DNA from 2 places in the Stenotrophomonas sp. YJH_SMC_81 genome. Region 2 is predicted to be linked to the other one. Evidence: riboswitches for the same ligand, from Rfam matches in the RefSeq annotation. Region 2 holds a riboswitch; the other holds the start of a gene.

Region 1 (6,632 bases), on a different contig from region 2:
CTTCTCACGCACCTCGTACCAGTCGTGGCTGTTCTCGACCTTCAGGTTGGCGCCGGCCTGCATCAGGCGCTGCAGGTACTCGCTGGCCAAGCCACTGGGCCGGCCATCCTCGCCGGTGAACGACAGGGGCGCGGCATTCGGCGCGAAACCGATCATCAGCGGCTGCTCCAGCACACGCTTCTCGGCCTGGCTCAGCGCCAGCTGCGCCGATGCCGACCAGTGCGGCGGTGACAACCAGCGTTGTGCGAGGGCATCGCGCTGGGCCTGGCTGGTCGCGGCCAGCGCCAGGTCCAGGGCTTCGGCCAGGGGTTGCTTGCTGTTGGGAATGCCGAAGTGCAACCGTTCAGGGGGCAGGTCGCTTGGCCGCAACAGCGCCACGCCCTGCAGGCGCCGGCTGGCAATCAGCTCGGTGGCGACGAAGGCATTGCCGATGTAGACGTCCGCTTTGTCGTCTCTGACCATCTGCAATGCGCTCAACGTGTCGTTTGCGACAAGCTGGCGGGCACGCGGGAATCGGGCGCGCACCTGCGGACCGGTCAGGAAGTCCTGTTCGATCACCACCCTCAGCCCATCCAGATCCGGCATGTCGGAGGCACGCAGGTCATCGGGCCGGCCCACCAGTGCGAGCGGCGCCTCACTGTAGGCGGCGGTATAGACCATGCAGCGGGTGCGGTCAGCACTGAGGCCGACATTCATCACCACGTCGATCTCGCCACGACATGCCGCATCCAGCACGGATGTCCAGTCCGGATAGCGGCGCGCCTCGACCTTCACACCGAGCTGGCGAGCAAGATGCGACAGGTAGTCCGGTCCCAGCCCGACCTGCTCGCCATCACGGAGGGACTCGAAGGGCGGCCAGCCGCTGTCATACTGCCCGACAACGATGGTCGGATGCGCCACCAGGTATTCGCGCTGCAACGGGCTGAGCGGCAGCAGGCCAGGGGCCGGCTGTGCCTGGGCCACGGGCAGCGCCAGCACCGCCAGCAGCAGGAGCAGCCCGCGAACAGCCCACCTACGCATCTGCGTCGATCTCCTAGAATCCTGCCAGGGACCGCGATGGTCGCGGTCCGGCGTGCCCGATGGCCATACTAGAGCATGAGCTTGCGCATCATCATCGCAGACGATCACCCCGTGGTCCGTATCGGTACCCGCGCCGTCATCGAGTCGAGCGGCGTCGGCCGCGTGGTCGGCGAGGCCGACAGCGCGCAGGCGCTGATGACCCTGCTCGCCAGCCAGCCCTGTGACCTGCTGGTCACCGACTACTCCATGCCGGGCAGCCCGCAGGCCGACGGCTTCGCCATGATCGGCATGATCCGCCGCCGCCATCCCGACCTGCCCGTGCTGATGCTCAGCGTCTCCAGCAACCTGGCGATCCTGCGCATGGTGCTCGACAGCGGCGTGCTCGGCCTGGTCGACAAGAGTTCGTCGATGGACGAACTGCCACAGGCCATCCAGTCGGTCTACCGCGGCCAGCCCTACATCAGCCGCAGCCTGCGCGAACGGGTGGAGGCGGCCGGCAGCTGGCGCATGCGCGAGGGCGACGGCAAGCCGCTGTCCCCGCGCGAGGTGGAGGTGCTGCGCTTGCTCGGCACCGGCATGACGGTCAAGGAGATTTCGCTGCTGCTGCACAAGAGCGTCAGCACCATCAGCCGGCAGAAGGGCGATGCGATGCTCAAGCTGGGGCTGAAGGGCGATGCCGAATTGTTCGACTATCTGCGTGACGGGAAAATTTGAGACGCGATTCACATAATCGCACCGGCAACAATGCGAGGTCGAAGGAATCGACCGGCGCATGTCCGGCCGCCAGCCGCGTCACCGTGGAGACGCGGGCCGCCAGCGGGCAGAGCCTGGCGCTTCGCCGCGGTGCGGTGCCAGAGCGCGCCTGACGTGCTGCGGCCGCAGCAGGAGACCCCGCAGGAGCAGGCGCGGCAGGCCCAGAAAGCGATGGGCGTCGGACATGCCAACGCCTTGGCAGAGAAGGGAGGGGCCACCTCCGCGGCCCTTTTCCTTTCCGCCAGCTGAGCGGCCGCAGCCGCTTTCAGCCTTGCTTCATGCCGCCTGCCGCTAGATGAATGCGCAAGCCGCTCGGTGCACCAGGCAATGTTCCGGCAATGTTGGAACGCCAGCGTGGACATCACGGCAGCCGGGGCGCCCCGCGCCCTCCCTGCCCAGCGTGGCATGCACCTCACAGGAGAACGAACATGCTCAGTACTTCCACACTCAGCTTCCGTGGTCTGGCGATGGCCCTGGCACTGGTTGCCGGTGTCGCCGTGGCCAGCGATGCCAGCGCGATGTCGAGGAAGGACAAGCGCACCCTGGTCGGCGCCGTGGTCGGTGGCGTGGCCGGCAACCTGCTCTCCAACGGCGACCCTGCGGCCACCGTCGGCGGTGCCGTGGCCGGTGGCGCAATCGGCAATCTGACCACCTCCGACCGCCGCGACCGTCGCTATTACGACAATCGCTACTACGACAACCGCTACGACCGCCGCTACGATCGTGGCTACTACCGCAGCGGCTACTACAACCGTGGCGACGACCGCCGCTGGCAGCGCGAGCGTTACTACGACAACCGCTACTACCACGACCGCGGTCGCCATCGCGGCTGGTAAGCGGCACGGTGGCGTTACCCTGCCGATGGCAGGGACGGGCGGGTCGATGACCCGCCCGTTTGCGTTGGCCGCGCGCATGGCGTTGAATGCGCAGCCTTGGATGTGACTTTCCCCTCTCGGGCTGCGGCATGACGTCTTCCTCCCACCGCGTGCAGGGCCTCAACAACGACGAGGTCGCTGCCGACTGGCCACCGATCAGCGCGGCGGACATCGCGTGGTTGCGGCAGTGCTATCCGCAGCTGCACAGCGGCAGCCAACCGCGCTGGCACAGCCCGCGGCCGTTGTCGGCTGCCGCCATCGTCGATGGCACGCGCGGCGCGGTGTTCATCAAGCGCCATCACCACAGCGTGCGCAACGCGGCCTGCCTGGAAGAAGAACACCGCTTCATCGCCCATCTCGACGCTGCTGGCGTGCCGGTGGCACAGGTGCTGGCAGCGACCGATGGTCACACCGCGGTCGAACACGGCGAATGGACGTTTGAACTGCACGACGTCGGCGTAGGCGACGACCTGTACCGCGACGCGGTGTCGTGGTCGCTGCTGACCGACGTCGCGCAGGCCCGTGAAGCCGGACGCATGCTGGCCCAGCTGCACCGTGCTGCCGACGGCTACCGCGCGCCCCAGCGCAGCACCCATCTGCTGGTCGCGCGCGATGATCTGATCCGCGCCGACGATCCGGTGGCGGCAATCAAGGCAGGGCTGCACGAGCGCCCCGGCCTGGCCCGCTATCTCGAGCGCATTCCGTGGGAAGCGCAGCTGCAGCACGACGTGCTGCCGTGGCACACGGGCCTGGCCGAGCGCCTGCGCGACGAACCACGGCTGTGGGCGCACAACGACTGGCATGTCTCCAACCTGCTGTGGCGCGACGGGCAGGTCAGCACCGTGCTGGATTTCGGCCTGGCCTCGCCCACCAGCGCACTGTTCGACCTGGCCACCGCCATCGAGCGCAACGCCGTGGCATGGCTGGAGCTGGCGCGCGGCATGGAGGCCGTGCGCGTCGATATCGCGCTGGCGTTGCTCGATGGCTACCGCGAGGTGCTGCCGTTGTCGGCGGCACGCGTGCACCTGCTGGCCGACCTGCTGCCGATGGTGCATTTCGACTTCGCACTGTCCGAAGTGGAGTATTTCGAGGGCGTCACCGGCTCGACCGCCAATGCCGACGTGGCGTGGCAGCCCTTCATGCTTGGCCATCCGGCGTGGTTCCATGCCGCCCCGGGGCAGGCACTGCTGCAGGCCCTGCACGCCGCCGCGTGATCCGGTTGACGCAGCGTTGGAGTCAGATCCCTTTCCGCAGGAAAGGGATCTGACCCTGGGTGGCGCTCGCAAATCCGTACCATTTGTAGTGAAATGGTCACCTGAAGCGGGGGTGCCTGGATCTGCCAGGCTGAGAGAGTCCCTTGGAACCTGATCCGGTTTGCACCGGCGTAGGGAGCTTTGAGCCGCAGCCACACCCCCGTCATGGGTCAGTGCACCTGCGCGCCGTCGCTTCGTCTCCCTTGTTGTCCGAAGACGAACCGAATGAACCGCTGCCTGCGCCCCACCCTGCTCTCCCTCGCCCTCTGCGCTGCGCTGCCACTGCACGCCAGCGAGGCCGAGGCATCCCCTGATGCGGCTGCCACCGGCGCCGAGCGCTCGCCGACCGAACTGGCGGCGGTGCGCGTGCAGGCCGGCAAGCCGAAGGCCGATACCTCGCGCGTGAACGCCTTCGGTGGCGGTTCTTGGAAGGACACGCCGGCTTCGGTGAACGTGCTCGAGCGCGACTATCTCGACCGCCGCCAGCTACGTTCGCTGTCCGAGCTGGCCAGCAATGATGCCTCGCTGGGTGATGCCTACGCGCCGGTGGGCTACTACCAGAACATCGCCATCCGCGGCTTCGCCCTGGACGCCGCCACCGGCTACCGCTTCAACGGCCTGTCCATCGCCGGCGAACAGCGCCTGGCGCTGGAGAACGTGCAGTCGGTGGAGATCCTCAAGGGTGAAGCCGGCCTGGCGGCAGGGGTGATGGCGCCGGGCGGCATCATCAACTACATCGGCAAGCGCCCGGCCGAAGTGCGCACCGCCACGCTCGGCACCGATTCGGAAGGCTCGCGCTACGTCGCCATCGATGTCGGCCACTGGATCACCCCGCGCTTCGGCCTGCGCCTGAATGCCGCATGGGATTCCAGCAATTCCTACGTCGAGCATGCCGATGGCCGCCGCAACTTCTACTCGCTGGCCGCCGACTGGCTGATCGGCGAGCGCGGCAAGCTGGAAGTGGATGCCAACTACCAGACCAGCGCGCAGCGCTCGGTGTCCGGCTACCAGCTGCTGGGCGCGCGTGACCTGCCGCGCGGTGTCGACCGCGAGCATCTGCTCGGCTACCAGCCGTGGCAGCGCCCGGTGGATATCGCCAGCACCAACATCACCGCGCTGCACACCTACGACTTCAATGAGGCCTGGCAGTCGCGCGTCTCGGTCGGCCACAGCCGCTCGGTGATCGACGACAACGTCGCCTTCGCCTACGGCTGCTACTACGCCGCGCAATGTGCCGATGGCAGCGTGCCGGGCAACTACTTCGCGCCCAACGGCGACTATGACATCTACGACTACCGCAGCCCGGACGACACCCGCCAGAACCAGCAGGCCCGTGCCGAACTGCGTGGCCGCTTCGAGACCGGCAGCATCGGCCACCAGCTGACCGTCGGTGCCGACTACTTCCGCCGCACCGTGGACAGGCGCCCGAGCGTCAACGAGTACGTCGGCACCAGCAACATCCACGAGGCACCGGTGCCGGTGTTCGCGCCGTCGCCGAAGATGCCGGGCCCCTCCGCACGGCGCCTGGACAGTCGCCAGACCGCGTTCTTCGCGCTGGACCGGATCAGCTTCGGTGACGACTGGCAGTGGCTGGCCGGTGGCCGCTTCGTCCGCCTGGACGAGCGCGCCTACGACAAGCGCGGCATCCCGCAGCGGCACAGCCGCCTGTCGCGCTTCCTGCCACAGACTGCGGTGGTGTGGAAAGCCACCGACCAGCTCAACGCCTACGCCAGTTACGTGCGCGGCATTTCGCTGGGCCAGGAAGCGCCGTTCTGGACCAGCAACGCCGACACCTTCCTGCCGTCGGTACAGTCGCGCCAGCTGGAAGTGGGCGTGAAGTACGTGCCGGTCGAAGCGCTGACCCTGGGTGCGGCGGTGTTCCGCATTTCGCAGCCGTACCAGTACGCCAAGCCCGACAACAGCGATGTGGGTTACACCTTCGTCGAGGAAGGCACGCAGACCCACACCGGCCTGGAGCTGACCGCCAACGGCCAGCTGACCGATGCACTGCAGATCGTGGCCAGCGCCAGCGTGCTGCAGGCGCGCGCGCGCGATACCGGCACGCCCACCTATGAAGGCCATCAGCTGGTGAACGTGCCGAAGGTGCGTGCCAGCGTGCACGTGGCCTATGCACTGCCGTTCGTGCAGGGCCTGGATGTCACTGGCGGCTGGCGCTATGCGGGTGCCAACGTGGCGCGCGCCGACGGCGCCGTGCGCGCGCCGGACTACTCGGTGTTCGATGCCGGCCTGCGTTTCCAGCACCGGCTGCACGAGCGTGCGGTGACCTGGAACCTGTCGGTGGACAACGTGTTCAACCGCTTCTACTGGCGTGACACCGGCAGCAGCGGCGGTGACTACTACCTGTTCCCCGGCGCACCGCGACAGGCGCGCCTGTCGGTGACGTTCGCGCTGTGAACGGCGTCGTGCTCGAGTGGACCGCCGCGCTGTGCAGCGTGCTCGGCGTCTGGCTGATGGCACGGCGCCGGTTGTCTGCATGGCCGGTGGGCCTGCTGTCGGTCACGCTTTATGGCCTGGTGTTCGCCGAGGCCAAGCTGTACTCGGACACGCTGCTGCAGGTCGCCTTCGGTGGCTTCCTGGTCTACGGCTGGCTCAACTGGCGCCAGCACGCCGCCGATGAGGGCAGCATCCGCATCGTGCCACTGGCGCGAGGCAAGCTGCTGCGCGACCTGGCCTTCGGCCTGTGCGGTGGCGTGGCGCTGGGTGCGGCCAT
Region 2 (6,632 bases):
GGCCTGCGTCTCCTCCTGCGCCGCCATCTCGCGTGCGATCCACGCATCGATCATGTGCCGCTGGCGCTGCGCCTGCCGTCGCTCACGCGTGTACTCCTGGTCGAGCACGCGGTACAGCGACACCATCACCAGCACCATCAGCAGCGCGAATGGCAACGCCGCAATCGTGATCATGCCCTGCAGTGCATCCAGGCCACCGGCCAGCAGCAACGCCGCTGCGATCAACGCCACCGCGATGCCCCAGGCCAGCTTGCGCTTCAACGGAGGATCGCCTGCTTCGTCAGTGGACATGCTGGCCAGAACCAGTACCGCCGAGTCGGCCGAAGTTACGAAGAAGATCATCAGCAGTACCAGTGCGATGCACGACAGCAGCAACGGCAGCGGCATGCTGTCGAACAGCGTGAACAGCACCGTCTCGTAGCCATTGCCCAGCGCCTGCACCAGGTCGGCATGGCCGAAGATCTGTGCCCACAGCGCGGTGCCGCCGAACACCGCGAACCAGAAGAAGCCCAGCAGCGTCGGCGCGAGCACTACGCCAATCACGAACTCGCGCACGCTGCGGCCGCGCGAGATGCGTGCGATGAATGAGCCCACGAACGGTGCCCACGAGATCCACCAGGCCCAGTAGAAGATTGTCCAGTCCGCCACCCAGGTGCTGCCCGAGAACGGTGACATGCGCAGGCTCATTGTCACCAGCTGGTTGAGGTAGGAGCCCAGCGTGGTGGTGAATGTATCGAAGATGAAGCCGGTCGGCCCCAGCACGAGCAGGATGGCTGCCAGCAGGGCAGCCAACGCCAGGTTGAAATTGGACAGCCACTTCACACCCCGCTCCACGCCACTGGCGGTGGACGCCATATACAGCACGAACGCGACGGCAATGATGGTCATCTGCACTGGGACGGTAGCCTGCACGCCGAACACGCGCTCGATGCCGGCGGCGATCTGGATGGTGCCGAAGCCCAGCGTCGTCGCGACACCGATCGCGGTGGCGACCACTGCAGCGATGTTGACCACCCGACCGATCCAGCCGCGATGGTGGCGGCCGATGATCGGCTGCAGCATGTCGCTGACCAGGCCACGGCCGTTGCGGTTGAACTGGAACCAGGCCATTGCCAGCCCGATCAGCGCGTAGATGGCCCACGGGTGCAGGCCCCAGTGGAAGAATGCATAGCGCATCGAGGCGCGTGCCGCGTCCAGGCTTTGCGGAGCAAGCCCTTCCGGTGGCTTGCTGAAGTGCGAAATGGGCTCGGCTGCGCCCCAGAACACCAGGCCGATGCCCATGCCGGCGGCGAACAGCATCGACATCCAGCTGGCCCGCGAGAACTCCGGCTCGGCGTCTTCGCCGCCGATGCGCAGGTTGCCGAAGCGACCGAAGGCCAGGTACATCAGGAATACCAGGGCCAGGAACACGACCAGCAGGTACAGCCAGCCGATGCCGCGGATGAGCTCGCCGAGGATGCTCTGCACCACGGTATTGAAGGGGCCGGGTGCAATACCGGCAAGCAGCACCAGCATCAGAACCAGTGCGATGGAAACACGAAACACCATGAAGGAGCTTCTCCGATCAAGGGATTGAGGGGAGCGAGCAGAGCTTGCAGCGAAGGGCCGGCGGTATACAGCGGAACCGGGCAGGGGCCGCAGGGGCGGCAAGGGAAGCACCGGTCGCAGCGACACGATGCGCGTGCACGTTACTGAACGGGACGTCATGATTCCGTTAACGAACGGCGATTGGGGGCAACTCCGGAGGCGGGCGGTCTATGCTCTAATGCACGCCAAGAAGCGGGGGTACCGCGGCCATGTGGCCACGGTTGAGACAGTCCCTTGGAACCTGATCCGGCTCATACCGGCGTAGGGAAGCTTTGCAATGCAGCCATTCCCGGACTCCGCCCAAGGACCGTCCGGGCGCGGTCGCAGTGCGCCGCCGCTTCGTCCCTGACCTTCCTGGACGATGCCCGATGAACGCACAGCTCTCCGCCCTGCAGCAACAGGCCCAGCAACTCTCCGAATCCGTGACCCGGCCCATTCCCGGCTCACGCAAGATCCACGTGCCCGGTTCGCGCCCGGATCTGCAGGTGCCGATGCGGGAGATCGCGTTGACCCGCACCCCGACGCTGTTCGGCGGCGAAGAGAATGCACCGGTCACGGTCTACGACACGTCCGGCCCCTACACCGATCCGGGCGTGCGTATCGATCTGTCCGCCGGCCTGCCGGCACTGCGTCGCGGCTGGGTGGAGGAACGTGGCGATACCGAGCAGCTCGAAGGCCTGAGTTCGTCGTTCGGGCGTGATCGCGAGCATGACCCGAAGCTTGATGCCGTGCGCTTCCCCGCGCGCAGCCTGCCGCGTCGTGCACGGGCAGGCGCGAACGTCACCCAGATGCACTACGCGCGCCGCGGCATCATCACCCCGGAAATGGAGTTCGTTGCCATCCGCGAGAACCAGCGGCTGGAAGCGATCCGCGATGCGGGCCTGCTGCAGCAGCATCCGGGCGAGGCGTTCGGCGCCTCGATCCAGAAGATCATCACCCCGGAGTTCGTGCGGGATGAAATCGCGCGCGGCCGCGCGGTGCTGCCCAACAACATCAACCATCCGGAAAGCGAGCCGATGATCATCGGCCGCAACTTCCTTACCAAGATCAACGCCAACATCGGCAACAGCGCCGTATCTTCCGGCATCGCCGAGGAAGTGGAAAAGCTGGTGTGGGCGATCCGTTGGGGCGGCGACACGGTGATGGATCTGTCCACCGGCAAGCACATCCATGAGACCCGTGAATGGATCATCCGCAACTCGCCGGTGGCCATTGGTACCGTGCCGATCTACCAGGCGCTGGAAAAGGTTGATGGCCGCGCCGAGGCACTGACCTGGGAAATCTTCCGCGACACCCTGATCGAGCAGGCCGAGCAGGGCGTGGACTACTTCACCATCCACGCCGGCGTACTGCTGCGCTACGTGCCGCTCACCGCCAAGCGGGTGACCGGCATCGTCAGCCGCGGGGGCTCGATCATGGCCAAGTGGTGCCTGGCGCATCACAAGGAGAATTTCCTCTACACGCATTTCGAAGAGATCTGCGAAATCATGAAGGCCTACGACGTGACCTTCTCGCTGGGCGATGGCCTGCGCCCGGGTTGCATCGCCGATGCCAACGACGCCGCGCAGTTCGGTGAGCTGGAAACGCTGGGCGAGCTGACGAAGATCGCCTGGAAGCACGACGTGCAGACCATGATCGAGGGCCCCGGCCACGTGCCGATGCAGCTGATCAAGGAGAACATGGACAAGCAGCTGCGTGAGTGCGGCGAGGCGCCGTTCTATACGCTGGGGCCGTTGACCACCGATATCGCACCGGGCTACGACCACATCACCAGCGCGATCGGCGCGGCGATGATCGGCTGGTTCGGCACGGCCATGCTCTGCTACGTGACGCCGAAGGAGCATCTCGGCCTGCCCAATCGCCAGGACGTGCGCGACGGCATCATGGCCTATCGCATTGCCGCGCATGCAGCCGACCTGGCCAAGGGCCATCCGGGCGCGCAGGTTCGCGACAACGCATTGAGCAAGGCGCGCTTCGAGTTCCGCTGGGAGGACCAGTTCCACCTTGGCCTGGACCCGGAGAAGGCCAAGGAGTTCCATGACGAGACGCTGCCGAAGGATGCGCACAAGCTGGCCCACTTCTGCTCGATGTGCGGCCCGCACTTCTGTTCGATGAAGATCACCCAGGACGTGCGTGACTACGCCGAGGCCGGCATGAAGGAGAAGTCGGAGGAGTTCCGCGCGGCTGGCGCAGAGGTCTACCACCAGGGATGACGAGTAGCCGGGTGCCGGCCGCTGCCCAGCAGCCGGTTGTGCAGGGGCCGGGAAGCGTGCTGGCCAGCGGCCGGCACCACCGCTCATCACGCCTCTCCCGGCTATGCTCCGCGCATCACCCTGGGGAAAGGACACCATGCCTGTTGCCATGACCACCCGTTGGCTGGCCATCGCCCGCCGTCATCCTTCTGCCTGGCTGCTGGGTGCCCAGTTGATCGCGGTGCTGCTGTACCCCGCGCTGGACGACACCGCTGCCGGCCGCGCGGCGCTGGGCATGTTCGGCATGGCGGTACTGGGCCTGGCGCTGTGGGTGGTGCAGCGCAGCCCGCTGGGCACCTGGCTGGCACTGGTGCTGGCCCTCCCGTCGGTGGTGTTCTCGCTGGCCGGTGCATTGCTCGACCGCAGCGCATTGCTGACCACCGCGCAGTTGCTGGAGAGCCTGCTGTACTTCTACACGGCCGGCGCGCTGATCGCCTACATGCTCCAGGACCACAAGGTCACCCGCGACGAACTGTTCGCCGCAGGCGCGACATTCACCTTGCTTGCATGGGCATTTGCGTTCGCATTCGCGGTATGCCAGCAGTGGTACCCGGGCAGCTTCCAGGGCACCGGCGGAGGCGCGCAGCGCAGTTGGATGGAGCTGCTTTATCTCAGCTTCAGCTTGCTGTCTGGCGTCGGCTTGAGTGACGTCGTGCCGTTGCATCCACAGGCACGCGCACTGGTCATGCTGGAGCAGTTTTCCGGCGTGATGTACGTGGCTTTGGTGGTTTCGCGGCTGGTCGGATTGACCATGTTGCGGCGCATGTGAAAATGAACGCCAGATAAAAATTTCGCGCCCGAAAGGGCGCGAATGATGTCGCAAATTATGTGAATGCGTCGGCGAGAGAGAGCCTGATGTCGACCACGCGATAGGCGAGGTAACTTGCATAGGCTAGTATTCGCGCGCTCGATTGTTTTTGCGGTATGCGCCGATGCTTTGTGCGGAGTCTGGCTTTTCGCTGTTCCCAGGACGGGGCGGTATCGAAGGCAAACACTGCCCGGGACCTGTCTCTACTGTGTAGCAGAAAATGAACAGCAGCGAAATCCAGCCCCCGGTATCCGATCGGATACGGATAGGAGAGTGCACCGTCACTCTGTCCTCGCGCGAAGTCGAGGTCGTCGGTGCGCGTCGCCCGCGCCGGCTGACGCCGAAGGCGCTGGGCGTGCTGCGCGTGCTGCTGCGGCAGCCGGGCCGCGTTGTCACCCGCGACGAGTTGTTCGCCGAGGTATGGCCGGACACGCTGCCGACCAACGATGTGCTGACCCAGGCCGTCACCCAGCTGCGCAAGGCGTTCAGCAACGACGACGACAACGGCCAGGCCTACATCGAAACCATCGCCAAGACAGGCTATCGGCTTCTGGTCCCGGTGCAGGTGCTGGACGATGCCGAGCCCGTGGCCGCAGGCGTCCGCGACGACGAAGGCATGACCGCGCAGCCGGTGACCACTGCTGCGTTGCCTGCGCATCCACAGGCAGCGCGCCGCCGCTGGCGCCATATCCGTCGGCGCGTGCTGCTGGCGCTGGGCGTGTTGATGCTGGCCACGCTGCTGGTGTTGACCACGCTGCTGCTGCGCCGTGCACCGGCCGGCAGTTCGCCGGTGGAGGCTGCCGTGGAGAACGGTACGCGGGTGATCGGCAGCCCGCAGCGGCCGTATCGGTTGATCACCGCGACCAGCGGCTTTGAAACCTATCCCACGCTGTCACCGGACGGTTCGCTGGTGGCCTATGAGGGCGCCAACGAGGATGGCAACGGCGGTGGCGCGATCAAGCTGCAGACCTCCGGCAACGCGCCGGCGCGCCAGTTGCTGGCGCCACCAGCCGGTGCCGTCGATCGCTTCCCGAACTGGTCGCCGGATGGCCGCGAAATCGCCTTCGCGCGGTTCTCCGCCGACGGCGGGTGCCAGGTACTGATCGCCAGCGCCACCGGTGGCGCGCTGCGCCAGGCCACACGCTGCGATGGCACGGAGCTGCTCAGCTTCGACTGGACGCCGGATGGGCGTGGCCTGGTGTTCGGCAGCATGGTCGGTCGCTACGCGCACCGTGGCATCCGCGTGCTGGACCTGGCCAGTGGCCAGTGGCGCGCGCTGGCCTACAGCGTCGATCAGGATGACTTCGACTACGCACCGCGTTATTCGCCTGATGGGCAATGGCTGGTGTTCGTGCGCAACCCGCAGCTGGGTGATCTGTGGCGGGTGCCAGCCGCGGGCGGTACGCCCGAGCAGTTGACCGATGAAGCGGCAGAGCTGCGCGGCTGGGCCTGGCTGGACGATGGCCGAACCATCGTGTTCGGCCGCCGTGTCGATAGCGAGGCGCGGCTCTATTACCTGGACGTCGAGCGGCACACGTTGCGCGATGCCGGCCTGGATGATGCGCAGTGGCCAGCGGTGTCGCGACGCGGTGGCATGCTGGCGTTCGTCCACCGGCGCGCGCAGTTCGGCGTGTTCAAGGTGCCGATGCAGGGCAGCGGCACGCCCGAGCGCCTGTTCGCCTCCAGTGGCCGCGATGGGCAGCCGATGGCAGCGCCTGATGGCCGCCAGCTGGTCTTCACCTCCGATCGTTCCGGCAGCTTCGCCCTGTGGTGGGCGGACATGCAGCGACCGGATTCGCTGCGTCCCATCGAAGGGCTGCGGCCGGAGGCGCGGCAGGCGCCGGACTGGTCGGCCGACAGCCGGCAGTTGCTCGTGGTTGGCCGCGATGCGCATGGGCGCACGGTGCTCTATGAAATCGCGCCACGCGATGAACGCCTGCAACCCTTGCCGGTTCCGGCCGAACAGCCGTTGCAGGCACTGTATG

Evidence for each region. A riboswitch is a leader RNA that binds a small molecule or an ion and turns the genes downstream of it on or off. The one in region 2 is predicted to bind thiamine pyrophosphate.
Region 1: linked by a shared signal. The riboswitch ahead of AC5P8U_RS12615 (TonB-dependent receptor) and the one ahead of thiC (phosphomethylpyrimidine synthase ThiC) in region 2 are both predicted to bind thiamine pyrophosphate.

The regions. Positions count from the first base shown of each region.
Region 1 is NZ_JCAFUB010000005.1:159,624-166,255, forward strand. It holds gene AC5P8U_RS12595 (ATP-binding protein) at 1-1,020, opposite strand, end outside; gene AC5P8U_RS12600 (response regulator) at 1,096-1,734, shown strand; gene AC5P8U_RS12605 (glycine zipper 2TM domain-containing protein) at 2,202-2,609, shown strand; gene AC5P8U_RS12610 (phosphotransferase enzyme family protein) at 2,738-3,862, shown strand; TPP riboswitch at 3,961-4,056, shown strand; gene AC5P8U_RS12615 (TonB-dependent receptor) at 4,127-6,316, shown strand; gene pnuC (nicotinamide riboside transporter PnuC) at 6,325-6,632, shown strand, end outside.
Region 2 is NZ_JCAFUB010000002.1:530,161-536,792, forward strand. It holds gene AC5P8U_RS05955 (BCCT family transporter) at 1-1,548, opposite strand, end outside; TPP riboswitch at 1,772-1,873, shown strand; gene thiC (phosphomethylpyrimidine synthase ThiC) at 1,956-3,800, shown strand; gene AC5P8U_RS05965 (ion channel) at 3,937-4,608, shown strand; gene AC5P8U_RS05970 (winged helix-turn-helix domain-containing protein) at 4,868-6,632, shown strand, end outside.